2 regions of the Roseateles sp. L2-2 genome follow, and region 1 is predicted to be linked to the other one. Evidence: riboswitches for the same ligand, from Rfam matches in the RefSeq annotation. Region 1 holds a riboswitch; the other holds the start of a gene.
What was found. A riboswitch is a leader RNA that binds a small molecule or an ion and turns the genes downstream of it on or off. The one in region 1 is predicted to bind cobalamin.
Positions count from the first base shown of each region.

Region 2: another riboswitch for cobalamin. It lies ahead of ACQZ13_RS12385 (TonB-dependent receptor domain-containing protein); the one in region 1 lies ahead of ACQZ13_RS06890 (TonB-dependent receptor plug domain-containing protein).

Region 1 is NZ_CP192509.1:1,502,357-1,510,081, reverse strand. Features, by position in the region: gene ACQZ13_RS06930 (tetratricopeptide repeat protein) at 1-105, shown strand, start outside; gene ACQZ13_RS06925 (lipoprotein insertase outer membrane protein LolB) at 105-686, shown strand; gene ispE (4-(cytidine 5'-diphospho)-2-C-methyl-D-erythritol kinase) at 698-1,780, shown strand; tRNA gene ACQZ13_RS06915 (tRNA-Gln) at 1,819-1,895, shown strand; gene ACQZ13_RS06910 (ribose-phosphate pyrophosphokinase) at 1,963-2,925, shown strand; gene ACQZ13_RS06905 (50S ribosomal protein L25/general stress protein Ctc) at 3,045-3,665, shown strand; partial or broken gene pth (aminoacyl-tRNA hydrolase) at 3,805-4,431, shown strand; gene ACQZ13_RS06895 (hypothetical protein) at 4,580-5,143, shown strand; cobalamin riboswitch at 5,139-5,407, shown strand; gene ACQZ13_RS06890 (TonB-dependent receptor plug domain-containing protein) at 5,615-7,468, shown strand; gene cobU (bifunctional adenosylcobinamide kinase/adenosylcobinamide-phosphate guanylyltransferase) at 7,577-7,725, shown strand, end outside.
Region 2 is NZ_CP192509.1:2,759,481-2,767,205, forward strand. Features, by position in the region: gene ACQZ13_RS12370 (amidohydrolase family protein) at 1-93, shown strand, start outside; gene ACQZ13_RS12375 (RidA family protein) at 104-511, shown strand; gene ACQZ13_RS12380 (hypothetical protein) at 551-1,099, opposite strand; gene ACQZ13_RS12385 (TonB-dependent receptor domain-containing protein) at 1,304-3,205, opposite strand; cobalamin riboswitch at 3,289-3,527, opposite strand; gene ACQZ13_RS12390 (GMP reductase) at 3,650-4,627, opposite strand; gene ACQZ13_RS12395 (beta-ketoacyl-ACP synthase III) at 4,874-5,995, shown strand; gene ACQZ13_RS12400 (hypothetical protein) at 6,093-6,242, opposite strand; gene ACQZ13_RS12405 (ribonuclease T2 family protein) at 6,297-7,322, opposite strand; gene ACQZ13_RS12410 (transporter) at 7,430-7,725, opposite strand, start outside.

The sequences.
Region 1 (7,725 bases):
GGTCAGCAGGACGAGGCCCGTCGCGTCTTCGCCGACGCCAAGCGCCGCGATCCCGCCAACGAGGCGCTCCAGTCGGCGATGCAACGTCTGCAGGTCCGTCCCTGATGCGGCGCAGGCAGTTCGGCGCGGGCGCGCTCGCGCTCTTCGGCGTGGCCGCGCTCCCGGGATGCAGTTCGTTGCCGAAGGCGGCCGGGGCGGATGCCGCCGCGCTCGCCGACGCGCCGAGGCTCACCGGCAAGTTCGGGCTCATCGTGCCGGCCGGCGTCGGCGGCCAACGCGGGCAGAACGTCAACGCCAACTTCGAGCTGCTCGGCGATCCGCGCCGCGGTCAGCTGGAGATGAGCACCTCGATGGGCAGCCTGGTGGCGCGCGTCTCCTGGCAGCCGGGCTCGGCCTGGCTCAAGACGCCCGACGGCGACCGCGCCTACGATGACATCGACGCGCTGACGCAGGAGCTCCTCGGCGAGACGCTGCCCCTGCAGGCGCTGTTCGACTGGCTGCGCGGGCGGCCGTGGCCGCAGGCGCCATCGCGGGCCTCGGGCGAATCGGGCTTCCAGCAACTGGGCTGGCAGGTCGACCTGCGGCGCTTCGACGTCCAGTTGATCTCCGCCCAACGGATCAATCCGAATGGCCCCGAACCGCTGGCGACACTGCGACTGAAACTCGACGCGCCGACGTCACCCTGAATTCCGCTGTCATGACTTCCTCTCCTTCCGCGGCACCACTGAAGGCGCTCTACGACGTGCCGGCGCCGGCCAAGCTCAACCTCTTCCTGCACGTGGTGGGCAAGCGGCCCGACGGCTATCACCTGCTGCAATCGCTGTTCGTGCTGATCGACTGGGCGGACACGCTGCACTTCGAGCGTCGCGACGACGGCGCCCTGCACCGTCACGACCGCGGCGACGCGCTGCCCGAGGACGACCTGTGCCTGCGCGCCGCGCGTGCGCTGCGGCAGGCCAGCGGGACCACCTTCGGTGCGGACATCCACATCGAGAAGCGGCTGCCTTCGGGCGCGGGCATGGGCGGGGGCTCGTCGGACGCGGCCAGCACGCTGCTGGCGCTGAACCGGCTGTGGGGCTTGAACTGGTCGCGCGAGCGGCTGCTCCCGATCGCGCTGAAGCTGGGCGCGGACGTGCCCTTCTTCGTCGGCGGTCGCAACGCCTTCGTCGAAGGCATCGGCGAGGTGCTGACCCCGATCGAGGTGCCGGAACTGCGGCTTGCGGTCGTCAAACCGGCGGCGAGCATCGGCACCAAGGAAATTTTTTCCAGCCCGCTGTTGCAAAGGTCAGAAAGCGTGGCTATAGTAGCGGGCTTTCCTGCAGCGAACGACAGACGCAAGAAATCTTGCAACGAGGGGGTTCTGGAAACAGAATCTCCAAGTAACGAAGTCAATAGCTGGGGTGGACGCGAAGGCAGTATTGACCGCGATCACCAAACGCTGGAAATACCCGTGCAGCAGTTGTACGAAGGATGGGGCAGAAATGATCTGCAACCTCCCGCGGAATCTGTGAGTCACGAAGTATCGACAGCGCTTGAATGGTTGCAGGCCCGCTACGAAAATTCTCGTATGACGGGTTCAGGCAGTGCAGTTTTTGCTATAGTTCGACCCTCGCTGAATGCAATGCAAACAGCAGCGGAAAAGATAGATGCAGTTTCCGGCCCTGAGAGCAATCTCAAGGCGACACCGGAAGGTGAGTTCGAAAAACTCCCTGAAGGTTGGGTCGGAAAAATGTGTCGCAGTCTGTCGGTTCACCCTTTGCGGGGCTGGGCCGAAGATTGAAGGTTGTAGGGTGCTGTTCCACGAACAGTGTCCGGTGTAGGGGAGTCGCCAAGTTGGTCAAGGCATCGGATTTTGATTCCGACATGCGAGGGTTCGAGTCCTTCCTCCCCTGCCAAATTTTCAGTTTCAATCCGGGACCCGCTGGGTTGGCCACCGGGCCATAAGTCTAAGGATGGCCCGCTGTGCTGCTCAATACCGTCCTCTTCACGGGTAACGCAAACCCGACCCTCTCCAAAGAAATCGCCACGCATCTGGGCCTCGAGCTCGGCAAGGCCGTGGTCGGTCGGTTCTCCGACGGTGAGGTCGCGGTTGAGATCCAGCAGAACGTCCGCGCCCGCGACGTGTTCATCGTCCAGCCCACCTGCGCGCCGACGAACGAGAACCTGATGGAACTGCTGATCATGGTCGATGCGATGAAGCGCGCCAGCGCGCGCCGCATCACCGCCGTGATCCCCTACTTCGGTTATGCGCGCCAGGATCGCCGCCCGCGGTCGACGCGCGTGCCGATCTCGGCCAAGGTCGTGGCCAACCTGCTGGAGACCGTCGGCGTCGAGCGCGTCCTGACGATGGACCTGCACGCGGACCAGATCCAGGGCTTCTTCGACATCCCGGTCGACAACATCTACGCCTCCCCGGTGCTGCTGTCGGACCTGAAGGCCCGCAACTACAGCGACCTGGTGGTGGTCAGCCCCGACGTCGGCGGCGTGGTGCGCGCCCGTGCGCTGGCCAAGCAGCTGGGCTGCGACCTGGCGATCATCGACAAGCGCCGTCCGTCGGCCAACGTCTCCGAAGTCATGCACGTCATCGGCGAGATCGACGGCCGCAACTGCGTGATCATGGACGACATGATCGACACGGCCGGCACGCTGGTGAAGGCGGCGGAAGTGCTGAAGGAACGCGGCGCCAGAAGCGTCTTCGCCTACTGCACCCACCCCATCCTGTCGGGCCCGGCGATCGAGCGCATCGCCGGTTCGATGCTGGACGAGGTCGTCATCACCAACACCATTCCCCTGTCGGAAACGGCCAAGGCCTGCGGCAAGATCCGCCAGCTGTCGGTCGCCTTCCTGTTCGCCGAGACCATCCGCCGCATTTCGGACGGCGAGTCGGTGACCTCCCTCTTCAGCGAACAGAACAACAACTTCTGATCGCATCCTGAGTTCCGGCCGCTGCCCGCAAGGTCAGCGGCTGTTTCGCGAAGGCGCCTGGTCGCGGGGCCTTCACCCGGAGCGTCAATCCTGGCGCTCCGTCCATTTTGGAGATTGATATGAAATTCGTCGCTTTTGAGCGCAAGCTGCAGGGGACCGGAGCGAGCCGCCGCCTGCGTCACGCTGGCAAGGTTCCGGGCATCGTCTACGGTGCTGGCGAGCCGGCCGTCATCGAGCTGGATCACAACGCGCTGTTCCATGCCATGAAGAAGGAAGCTTTCCACAGCTCCATCCTCGACATGGAAGTGGACGGCAAGACCACGCAAGTGCTGCTGCGTGACTTCCAGATGCACCCGTACAAGCAGCAAGTGCTGCACGTGGACTTCCAGCGCGTCGACGCCACGACCAAGATCACCAAGAAGGTGCCGCTGCACTTCGTCGGTGAAGCCGAGTCGCCGGCCGTCAAGACCGACAAGGGCACCGTGAACCACGTGCTGACCCAGCTGGAAATCACCTGCCTGGCGCAACAGCTGCCCGAGTTCATCGAAGTGGACCTGAGCAACCTGACGATGGGTCATTCGATCCACGTGAACGACCTGAAGCTGGCCGATCACATCAAGATCGTCACGCACGGCAAGCCGAACCCGGTGGTCGCCACCCCGGTCCCGGCCGCGGCTGAAGAAGTCATCGTCGTGGCTGCCGCTCCGGCCGCCGACGACAAGAAGAAGAAGAAGAAGTAATTTCTTCGTCTCCGGGCGCGCGCCTGACGAGGCACGCGTTCGTTGTCTGGAATGCCCCCTAACGGGTGGCATCTCCCCCGAAGGAGGCCCCGCTTGCGGGGCCTTCTGCTTTTCCGCTCGACACTGATAATCGCGCCCCATGATTCGTCTCTTTGTCGGCCTGGGCAATCCCGGCTCTGAATACGAGGACACCCGCCACAACGCGGGTTTCTGGTGGATCGACGCGCTGGCGCGCGGTCTGAAGGCCTCGCCGCAGCTGGACACCAAGTACTCCGGTCTGGTCGCCCGCGTGAACGACGCGCCGGGCGCGCCGGGCCCCATCTGGCTGCTGCAGCCGATGACCTACATGAACCTCTCCGGCAAGTCGGTGGCGGCGCTCGCGCGCTTCTTCAAGATCGCGCCGGAGGAGATCCTCGCCATCCACGACGAGCTGGAGATCGCCCCGGGCGAGTTCAAGCTCAAGCAGGGCGGCGGCAACGCCGGCCACAACGGGCTGAAGGACATGCAGGCCCAGCTGGGCAGCGGCAACTTCTGGCGGCTGCGGCTGGGCATCGGCCATCCGGGCCACCGCGACGAGGTCGCCGGCTACGTGCTGCGCAAGCCGCCGCTGGCGGAGCGCCAGGCGGTCGAGGACAGCATCGGCAAGTCGCTCGAAGCCTTCAAGCTGATGACCGGCGGCGACATGTCCAAGGCCGTGGCGTTGCTGCACGCCAAGCCGCCGCGGCCCAAGCCGCCGAGACCGGCCAACCTGCCGCCCAAGCCCGGTGCCGATGGCGCCGTGCCGACGGCTGGCGCCCCGGTTGCCGGCACGGGTCCGACCGTCGCGACTGCGACGGCCGTGCCTGCCACATCGACTGCGGCAACACCTGCCCCCACGATTCCTCCTGCCCCACCCCCTTCCTCCGGAGACTGACATGTCCGCGCGCGCCGCCCTGATCCTGACGACTGCTGTTCTGGTCCTCACGTTTAGCGCGGCGCACGCGCAGGAGCGGCAGGACCCGCCCAAACCCGCGTCGACACCGACACCGGAGCGCGCGCAGCAGGAGAAGCCGAACGAGCGCCCCCAGGAGCGCACGCTCGGCTACTACCGCTGCGGGCCGGAGGGTCACGACTTGCGCGAGACGCCCTGCCCCGACGGCCAGGGCCGCAGCGCCGAGGTGCCCAAGGACAAGGTCGATCCGAAGGAGACCGAGGCCGCGCGCAAGCGTGCGGCCGCCGAGGCCCGCGACCTGGCGGCCCGCGAGCGTGAGCGCGACCGCCAGGCGGCGAAGGCGCCGTCCAAGGCGGTCGGCATCGACGGGCGGTTGCAAGGCCAGCGCGCGACCAAGCCGGCGAAACCTGCGGATCCGAAGAAGCCCAAGCCCAAGGATCCGAAGAAGCCGCCCAAGAAGAAGCCCAAGGTGCCGAAGTCCCCGGACGGTGCCTTGCAGCCACGGCCCACCACGGGCGCCGACGCCACGACCTCCGCACCTCGCTAGAATGCGCGCCGTTGGTGCTCGCGCGGACATTGCGTCCGTGCAGTTAAACGGGAATCAGGAAGCGGTCGCATCCCCGATGCGCGAACCAACCTGAGCTGTCCCCGCAACGGTAAGTGGCCGCCGGACGCGCGCCCGGGATCCTGACGAAGGAACACCGGGCGGCAGCCGGCACTGTCTGTCCCCATGTCCACTGGCGCGAGCGCGCTGGGAAGGACACAGGCAGCGGCCACCAGCCCGGATACCGGCCAACAGGTGGCGTCTCCAGCCGATCGCGATGTGTCTTGCGTGAGTCCTCTCCGAGTGCTCACGCGGACGACCCGACGACGAGCCGGCGACGCCGTTTCCTCAGAGGCCCTGCGGGTGAGCAGGCGTCTGAACTCCGTCGTTGGTCCGTCCCTCATGCTTCCGTTCGTTTCGCGCGCGCGCGCTGGTGCCCGCTCGCTGCCCGCCTTCACCCCGATAGCGACCCCGATGGCGCTCGCCCTGTCGACGCTCCTCACGCTCTCTCCCGCCGCGTCCGCGCAATCGGCCGCCCCCGCCAACCGGCTCGACGAAGTCACCGTCACCGGCACGCGCAGCCCGATGAAGCTGTCCGACGTCGCGGCCGATCTCACCGTCATCAACCGCGACACCATCGAGCGCCAGGGCTTCGGCAACATCGCCGCGCTGCTGCGCAATGTCGCCGGCCTGCAGATCGTCAGCAACGGCGGACCGGGCAACGCGAGTTCGGTCTTCGTGCGCGGCGCCGAGACCCGCCACACCGTGGTCCTGATCGACGGCGTGCGCATCGACGGCCAGTCCACCGGCGGCGCGCGTTGGGAGAACCTCCCGCTGTCGCTCATCGATCGCGTCGAAGTCCTCAAGGGCCCGGCCAGCGCGCTGTACGGCTCCGACGCCATCGGCGGCGTGGTGCAGATCTTCACGCGCCAGGGCAGCGGTCGTCCGCAACTGGACCTGGGCGTCGGCCACGGCAGCCTCGGCCAGACCAAGGCGGACGTCTCCCTGCTCGGCGGCAACGCGGACTTCGACTACGCCGGCTCGCTGGCCGTCGACCGCGGCACCGGCTTCAACGTCTACGCCCTGACCACCAACAAGAACTACAACCCCGACAACGACGGCTGGCGCAACTACAACGGCAGCCTGCGCCTGGGCGCGCGCGTCGCCGAGGGCCAGCGCCTCGAACTCATCGGCTTGAAGAGCCGCAGCGACGTCGGCTACGACGCCGGCACCTTCGTCGGCAAGGACTCCGACGACCGCGGCATCACCGAATCGCTGGCCGCCAAGCTCAGTCTCAAGTCCAGCTGGACGAACGCCCTCTCGACCCAGCTCTCCGTCGGCCAGACCGAAGAGAACTACGAGACCCGGCCCAATTCGCCCTACCTGTCGAGGACCCGCATCCGCAGCGCCTCGCTGCTGGGCTTCTACAGGTTCAACGACCAGCACCAGGTCAACGGCGTGCTGGAGCGTCGCGAAGACCGGCTCGTCAACGTCGACCTGCAGGGCGGCAGCGGCACGCGCAGCCAGAACGCGGTCGGCCTGAGCTACCTCGGCAGCTTCGGCCCTGTCAGCCTGCAGGCTCATGGCCGCCATGACGACGACAGCGACTTCGGCGGCATCGACACCGGCAGCCTCGCGGCGGGCGTCAAGCTCGGCGGCGGCTTCCGCCTGACCGCGTCCACCGGCAATGCCTTCCGTGCGCCCACGCTGTACCACCGCGGCAGCGTCTACGGTCCCGACATCGGCAAGGGCTTCCCTGAACTCCGCCCCGAGCGCGGCCACAACCGCGAGGCCGGCCTGGCCTGGGCGCAGGGCAGCGTGGACGTGGCGATCACCACCTTCCGCAATCGCGTCAACGACCTGATCGCCTTCGGCGCCGCCGGCACCTGCCGTTCCACCCAGGGCTGCTACACCAACGTCGCGCGCGCCATGCTCAAGGGCACCAGCCTGAAGGGCGGCGCGGACCTGGGTCCGGTCAGGCTGAGCGCCACGGCGGACTTCCTCGACCCGACCGACGCCGCCACCGGCCGTCAGCTGCAACGGCGCGCGAAACGCTTCGGCACGCTGCGCGCGGAGACCACGCTGAGCGCCTGGACGCTGGGCGCGAACGTCGTCGGCTCGGGCGAGCGCTTCGACGATGCGGCCAACAAGGTCCGGCTGGGCGGCTACGGTCTGCTCAATCTCGACGCGCAATACGCGTTCGCAAAGGACTGGCGCCTGCAGTTGAACGTGGACAACACCTTTGACCGCACGTACCAGACGGCGAACAACTTCAATCAGGCGGGCCGGACCTGGTTCGTGACCCTGCGCTACTCGCCGACGCTGTAATCGGAAGCCGCAGGTGCTGGCGGTAAGGTCGGCACTCCGGTCCCCGCGGCCACCTCGGCCACCTGTGCCACACCGGCGTTCACGCCTGGCTTTCACTGGAGATCCCCGATGTCCGCTCATCACCTGATCGTCGGCGGCCAGCGCAGCGGCAAGTCGCGGCATGCGGAGCGCCTCGCGCTGCGCTGGGCGCGCACGCCGGGGCATCGCGTCACCGTCGTCGCGACCGCCGAGGCCCATGACGACGAGATGCGCGACCG
Region 2 (7,725 bases), 1.3 Mb from region 1:
ATCGCTGCGCTGCGGCAGGTGGTGAAGACGATCAAGGCGGGACGGGTGTTCGATCCGGCACAGTTGGAAGCGGCGATGGGGATGACGAAGTGAGGTGCATGCAATGACGACGAACCACGACACGATCCACCGCTTCAACAGCGGCCTCGTCCTCCCCGCCAGCGTGCCGTTCCCCGAGGGAACGGCCTTCGGGCCGTTCGTGTTCCTGTCGGGTCAGCTCGGCAACAAGCCCGGCACGCTGGAGCTCGTCGAAGGCGGCATCCGCGCCGAGGCGCTGCAGACGCTGCGCAATATCGAGACCTCGCTCCAGGCGCAAGGTCTCGGCGTCGAGCATCTGATGCGCTGCACAGTGATGCTCGCCGACATGGCGGAGTGGGGCGTCTTCAACGAGGTCTACCGCGCGTTCTTCGGCGACCGGCCGATGCCGGCGCGCAGCGCCTTCGGCTGCAACGGACTCGCGCTGGGCGCGCGGGTCGAGATCGAATGCACCGCCGTGCGTGCGGTGCCCTGACACGGATCTTGTCGGCGACCCCGACGCGGGATCCGCGCCTTACGGCGCCGGCTGGAAGGCCACGGCCGTGACGACGCGCGTCGAGCGGTTGTAGTGGTCCGACGTGACGATCAGCGCGGTCGTGTCTTCCATCAGCTTGTAGCCGGCCGGGCACACCCGGTTGATCGAGTCGACGCTGTACTGCGTCGTCGTGCCGTTGGCAGCGGTGTCGTTCCGGAAACACGTGCCCTCGATGTGGCGCGTCATGACGGGGCTCTCGATCGTGCCGGTCGTCGCGTTCAGCGTGAAGCCCGCGGGCAGCCCGAACTGCGGATCGCGGATCTCCACCTTCAATCCCGTGAGACACGCCTGCGACATGCCGCGCGCCTGGAGCGTCCAGGTGTTGCGCTGGTTCAGCTTATAGGTCAGCGCGTCCTGTGCGACCTGGCCCGTCAGCGGCACGCTGGGGGTGAAGTAGACGTTGGGATGCTCGCCGGTGACCTCGCAGTCGTCACCGCCTCCGCCGCAGCCGTTGAGCAGCGCGGCGACGGTCAACGCCGCCAGAACGGCCATCACACCGCGACCCCAGGACTTCGAATTCCGCGCCATCACTCACTCCCCGACTGCTCGTCTTTGTTGGCTGAAGGGGCGGGATGCTAAAGGGGGCGCGTGTGGCTTCCGCGCGAAAGCTTCCCCCGCGTCGGGGGGAAGTGCTGTGAAGGATGCCGCAGTGGCATCGCTACCACTCGATGCGGCGCCGATCGAAGGCCGCGCGACCGCTTCGCCGCGCGCCTTCGATCGGCATCGGAAGGCTCAGAAGCCCTTCATGTCGTACCGCACGCCGACCCACGCCTGACGGCCCAGACCCTGGTACGTGTAGACCGGCTGCACGTCGCGATCCGCGGCGTTGAGCACCTTGGCCTCCAGGCGCCATTGCGGCAGGAAGCGCCAGGTCGCGCGCACGTCCACCACGGTGTACGCGCCGAGCTGCGCGCCCACATCCGGCCGCGCGCCGACTTCCGTCAGCGACGTACCGACGCTCCACACGCCGGTGTCGTAGTCGGCCGAGATGCTTTCCTGATGCGCCGCGCGGCGCGGCAGGCGCGAGCCGGTCTGCTCGTCCTTCGCGTCGAGGAAGTCCACCGTGGCGCTCAGGCTCAGGTTGCCGAAGCGATGCGCGCCGCTGAGCGTCGCGCCTTGCAGCTTGGCCTTCGCGATGTTGTACGAGCAGCCGAAGTATCCCGGCGGGCATTGCGTGCCGTCCGGATCGGGGTTGTAGCCGATCAGGTTGTCGACCTTGTTGCGGTAGACCGTCGCCGAGGCGCTGCTCGCGCCGGAGCGCCAGTTCACGCCCAGCTCCACGCTGCGGCCGTCCTCGGGCTTCACCGCCGTGCCGTAGAACGGATAGTCGGTCTCGTTGAAGGTCGGCGCGCGGAAGGTCTTGCCGGCCACGGCGCGGACCTTCAAGGTCGAGGTCAGCGCGTAGCTCGCGCCGATGCTGCCCGTCGTGGACGTGCCGTAGGCGTTGCTGTCGTCATGACGCAGGCTCGCTTCCAGCGAGGCAGGACCGAACTGGCCCGAGTAGCCCGCGATGTACGCGTCGTTCTTGCGCTTGAGCGTGCTGGTCGTGACGCCGTCGGCCGTCTCGTTCAGATGCTCGTAGGCCAGCACCACCTGCTGGTCCGGCGAGAGGCGCAGCGCGTTCTGCCACGTCGCCTGGTCGCGCTTGGTCGTGAAGCGCGCGGGATCGGGCGCGCCGCTGCGCGAGTCGTCCAGACCGTGGCTGATCTGCACCGTGGTGGTCCAGATCGGCGAGAGCGTGCCGCGGTAATCGGCGCTGACGACGCGCGTCGTCAGGCGGTTGCGGAAGTCGGGCGTGGGGTCGCTCAGGAAGTCCGGCGGGCCGCCGAAGTTGGCGCTGTCGTATTGCGCGTTGAGCTTGCTCTCGGTGGCGGTGACGCCGATGCGATGACCTTCCGCCGGCGTGAAGCCCAGTCGCGCAGAACCCGTCGTGCGGCGGAAGCCGTCGCGATCGGGGTTGTAGTAGCCGTTGACGTCGTTGGGACGGATGGAGGAGATGCCGTCGCTGGTCTCGCGGCTCAGGCTCGCCGCGTAGTCGAAGCCGGCTTGCGCGCCGCTCACCCCCACGCTGCCCAGGCGCGAGGCGTATTCGCCGACGGCCGCGTTGGCCGTGAGGTTCAGCGGACCCTGGCCCTTCTTCGTCGTGATCTGGATGACACCGCCGACGGCGTCAGCGCCGTACAGGCCGGAGGCCGGTCCGCGCAGGACTTCGATGCGATCGATGTTGGACAGGCTCATCGCCTCGAAGGCCGCCTGTCCCAGCGTCGCGGAGCCGACGCGCACGCCGTCGATCATCACCACCGTGCCGGTCGTGTTGGCGCCGCGCAGGAGGTAGCCGCCGCTCTGGCCGGGACCGCCGTTGCGCGTGATCTGCAGGCCGGCGTAGCGGCGCAGCAGGTCCTCGACGCTGCCGGCGCCGCTGTCGCGGATCGTGTCGGCATCGATCAGGACGACGTCGGCCACGCTCTTGCTCAGGGCTTGCGGCTCTCGGGTGCCGATGACGATGACGGGATCCAGCGAGGATTGCGCGAAGGCGATCGACGGAGCGATGGACAAGGCGGGCAGGGCGACCAGCGCGGTCGCGGAAGCACGGGCGACGGCGCGCAGCGTGGCGCGAGGAGAAGAGGCTTGCATGTCGGAACTTCGGAAAGCAGCGGCAGACGGCCGCTTCCCCGCGGCCGCATGCGGAATGGACGCGCGGTGCTCCTGGAAGCACAGCGACGATCCGCCTGTTGGCCGGTATCCGGGCTGTCGGAAGAATGAACCCGTGTTGCCTTCCCGGACGACCGTCCAGTGGTGTTCAGACACGAGCTGCGCGCTCTCATCGTTCAGATGAAGCGCGCCTTCCGCTTACCGTTGCGGGGGCAGCTCAGGTTGGGACCGCAGTCCCTCCTGATTCCCGTTGAACTGCGCCGGCAGGGAGCCGGGCGCTAGCACCAACGGGCGGGATCATAACGGGAGGGCCCTGGACTTCGTGTCGCCTGGCGCGGGCTCTCCACGATGCTGGAGGCCTCGCGTCCGCGAACCTCCAGCATCATTCCGGCCCCAGTGAGGCTCGATGTGCGCGGGCCTTGCGCCTTACATGAACAGGTGTTCGCCGGCGTTCTCGCCGCCCAGGACCACGTAGTTCACCTTGCGCAGATCGCCGAGGGCACGGCCGCCGGCGTAGGAGATGGAACTCTGCAGGTCCTCCTCCATCTCGCGCAGCGTGTCGGCCAGGTGGCCCTTCACGGGCTCGAGGATGCGCTTGCCTTCGACGTGCTTGTACTCGCCCTTGTTGAAGTCGGACGCGGAGCCGTAGTACTCCTTGTAGCGCTTGCCGTCGACCTCGACGGTGTTGCCCGGCGACTCCTCATGACCCGCGAAGAGCGAGCCGATCATCACCATCGAGGCACCGAAGCGCACGCTCTTGGCGATGTCGCCGTGATGGCGGATGCCGCCGTCGGCAATGATGGGCTTGGTCGCGACACGGGCGCACCACTTCAAGGCCGAGAGCTGCCAGCCGCCGGTGCCGAAACCGGTCTTGAGCCGCGTGATGCAGACCTTGCCCGGACCGATGCCGACCTTGGTCGCGTCGGCGCCCCAGTTCTCGAGATCGATGACGCCCTCGGGCGTGCCGACGTTGCCGGCGATGACGAAGGTGTCGGGCAGCCTGTGCTTGATGTGGGCGATCATGCGCTGCACGGCGTCGGCGTGGCCGTGGGCGATGTCGATGGTGATGTAGTCGGCGCCGACGCCTTCAGCGGCGAGGCGGTCGATGATGGCGTAGTCCGCTTCCTTCACGCCGGCGCTGATCGAGACCAGCAGGCCCTTGTCGCGCATGGTGCGGGCGAAGGCGACGGCATCGAGGTCGAAGCGGTGCATCACGTAGAAGTAGCCGTTGGCGGCCAGCCATTCGGTGATGGACTCGTCGACGACCGTCTTCATGTTCGCGGGCACCGCCGGCAGCTTGAAGCGGCGGGGGCCGAACTCGACGGAGGTGTCGCACTCGCTGCGGCTGTTCACGCGGCACTTGCGCGGCAGCAGCAGGATGTTGTCGTAGTCAAAGATTTCCATGGTCCAAAGTCGCAAAGTCGGGCTGCGTTGATGCAGTGCACGCCCTGGGCTGCGAGCGCTTGACTTGGGACCCGGCCAATAAAAAACCGGGTCCCAAAATTTGGGCCCGGTGACTCATTCTACGCGTACTGCGGGGCGCCGCCGCCGCGCTGCGGTGCAGCATGCATCGCTCGGGGGCTTTTGGGCGCAGTTCGCTAAACTTCAGCCCCTTGGCCCGTCAACGGGCGACATCAGAAGACAAGCCACATGCATTCCGTCGTCATCAGCGGCACCGGTCTCTACCAGCCCCCGCACGTCATCACCAACGCCGAGCTGGTGGAGTCCTTCAACCGCTACGTGGACCTGCAGAACGCCGAGCACGCCGAGGCGATCGCCGCCGGCACGCGCCAGGCGCTGGTGCACTCGAATGTGGAGTTCATCGAGAAGGCCTCGGGCATCAAGCAGCGCTACGTCATCGAGAAGGAAGGCGTGCTGGATCCGACGCGCATGTACCCGCGCTTCGAGGAGCGCGCGGACGACCAGCTGTCGCTGATGGCGGAGATCGCGGTCGACGCGGCGCGCAAGGCGCTGGCCGCGGCGGGCAAGAAACCGGAGGACGTGGACGCGGTGTTCTGCTCGGCGGCGAACATGCAGCGCGCGTATCCGGCGATGGCGGTGGAGATCCAGCAGGGGCTGGGCGCGGGCGGCTACGGCTTCGACATGAACGTGGCGTGCTCGTCGGCGACCTTCGCGCTGGAGCAGGCGTACAACGCGGTGCGCTCGGGCGCGTCGAAGTGCGTGCTGATCGTGAATCCGGAGATCACGTCCGCGCATCTGGAGTGGAAAGACCGGGACTGCCACTTCATCTTCGGCGACGTGTGCACGGCGATCGTCGTCGAGCGAGCCGATCTGGCGACCGCGCCGGAGCAATGGGAGATCCTGGGCACCAAGCTGGCGACGCAGTTCTCCAACAACATCCGGAACAACTTCGGCTTCATGAACAAGGCCGAGGACAGCGATCCGGACGGCCGGGACAAGACCTTCCGCCAGGAGGGCCGCAAGGTCTTCAAGGAAGTGGTGCCCATCGCCGCGGCGCACATCGAAAACCACTTGGCGTCGTTGCACATCCAGCCGACGGACGTGAGCCGCTACTGGCTGCATCAGGCCAACCTGGGCATGAACCAGCTGGTGATCAAGAAGCTGGTCGGCGGCGAAGCCGGCGCGGAGATCGCGCCGCTGATCCTGGACACGTATGCGAACACGGCCTCGGCCGGCTCAGTGATCGCGTTCCACGAGCACCGCGCCAACCTCAAGCAGGGCGACCTGGGGGTGATCTGCTCATTCGGGGCCGGTTATTCCGTGGGCAGCGTGATCGTCAAGAAGCGCTGACTGCTGAGTCCGCTGGCCCTCACCCCCGCCCTCTCCCGCAAGCGGGACAGGGAGTGAGAATGCACCGAGCTGACCCGACGGGCCCCGCCGTCATTGCTCAGTGTCGTACCGTGCCGCGCCACGCGGCCAGAGCGAACGTGATGCCGATGGCCGCGACCATCGCCGGCAGCCACACCCACACCAGCTCGGATTGCAGCACCTCCCACCCGCGTCCGCTGAGCACGCGTCGCAGGCTGAGCGGCGACACCTCGATCACGCGGCGACGGGAATGACGGCATGGGTGAGGATGGTGGGCATCGGCTCAGCGGCCGCTCGCCTCGATCCGGATCTCGTCCCGGCGGCAGGTGCCGCCGCCGCTGCCGCTCGGCTGATCGCCCAGCAGCTGCTTCAGCGTGCCGCCGGCCTGGTAGTCGCGCGGCAGCTTCACCTGGATCTCGGTGAGGTACTGCCCCGAGCACATCAGCTTGACGCTGTCGCGATACGCGTCGCTGCCGGTCTCGGCCTTCAGCTTCTCGTAGAAGGTGTTGCGCGAGATCGCGCCGCCGATGTTCTGCCGGATGTACTTGCCGACCTCCGCATCGTTGAACTGCTTCACCAGGTCGACCGCGCGGCGGAAATACGCATCCGGGTTCAGCGTCGTCTGGCAGGTGCCGTGCTTGCGCCACTCGTGCTCGCCGAAGTCCTTCTCGTACAGGAAGTTCGGCATCCACGGGCCGATGTACGAGATCGTTTCCTTCGAGAGGGTCATCGGTGCGTTGCTGCAGTCGCCGTAGCTGATCCCGCATTGCTGCCGGTTGGGCCACAGGCCGTGCAGCGTCAGGTTGGTCACCTTGAGCTTGCCGTCCTCCATCGCCTCGCACTCGGGCTTGCCGCGCTTGCCGCCCGCCGTCCATTCGCAGAAGCCGGGCTGCCACGACATCGCCAGCACGAAGCTGTCGTACTGGTCCGGCGTCTTGCACATGCCTTGACTGGTGTTCGCGCTGTTCGCCGCGGCGTTGTCGACCGCCGGCCCGCGAGCCCGCGTCGGGTTCGAGGTCGCCGGGGCGCCGCCGCCCGCCGCCGCACCGCAGTCGTTCGGCACCCAGCGCTCCGGCGGTCGGGCGCCGGGCACCTGCACGCGCGTCCAGCCCGCGTCGTGCGATTCCAGGATCGTGTAGCCCGTGCCGGGCGACAGCTTCGCGCCGTCCGGGTTGGTGCTCTTCCTGAAGGACTGGAAGGCCTCGCAGGCGCGCGAGGCGGTGAAGGTGCCGCTGGCGGGATCGGCCCAGGCCGAGGGCAGGGTGCTGATCGCCAGCGACAGGGCGGCGATTCGGAGAGCGAGGCGCATGGGAGTCAGGCGATGCAGTCAGGACAGCCGGCTTTGTACGTCATCTCGGCGTTGCCGGAAATGACCGGAAACGACGGGGTGGGGGCGCCTGGGGAACGTCGGAGATGTCAGAAGCCGACCGACACGCCGACGCCCAGCACCCAATCCGCCGTCTGTTTCGTCAGACCGCGGTTGATGGACGCATCCAGCTGCAGACGACGGTCGACCAGCCAGGTCACGCCGGTGCCGGCGGAGATGCTCCGCCCGCCGTTGCGGTTGGACGCGAGCTGGTCGCCCGCGACTTCGACGTAGCCCTTCCAGGACTCCGCGATCGGCCACCCCAGCGACGCGCCGAGGATGCCGCCGACAAAGTGTCTGCCGTCGTCGCGGCTGTCGCGGTACAGGCCGCCGATCACGCCCGCCG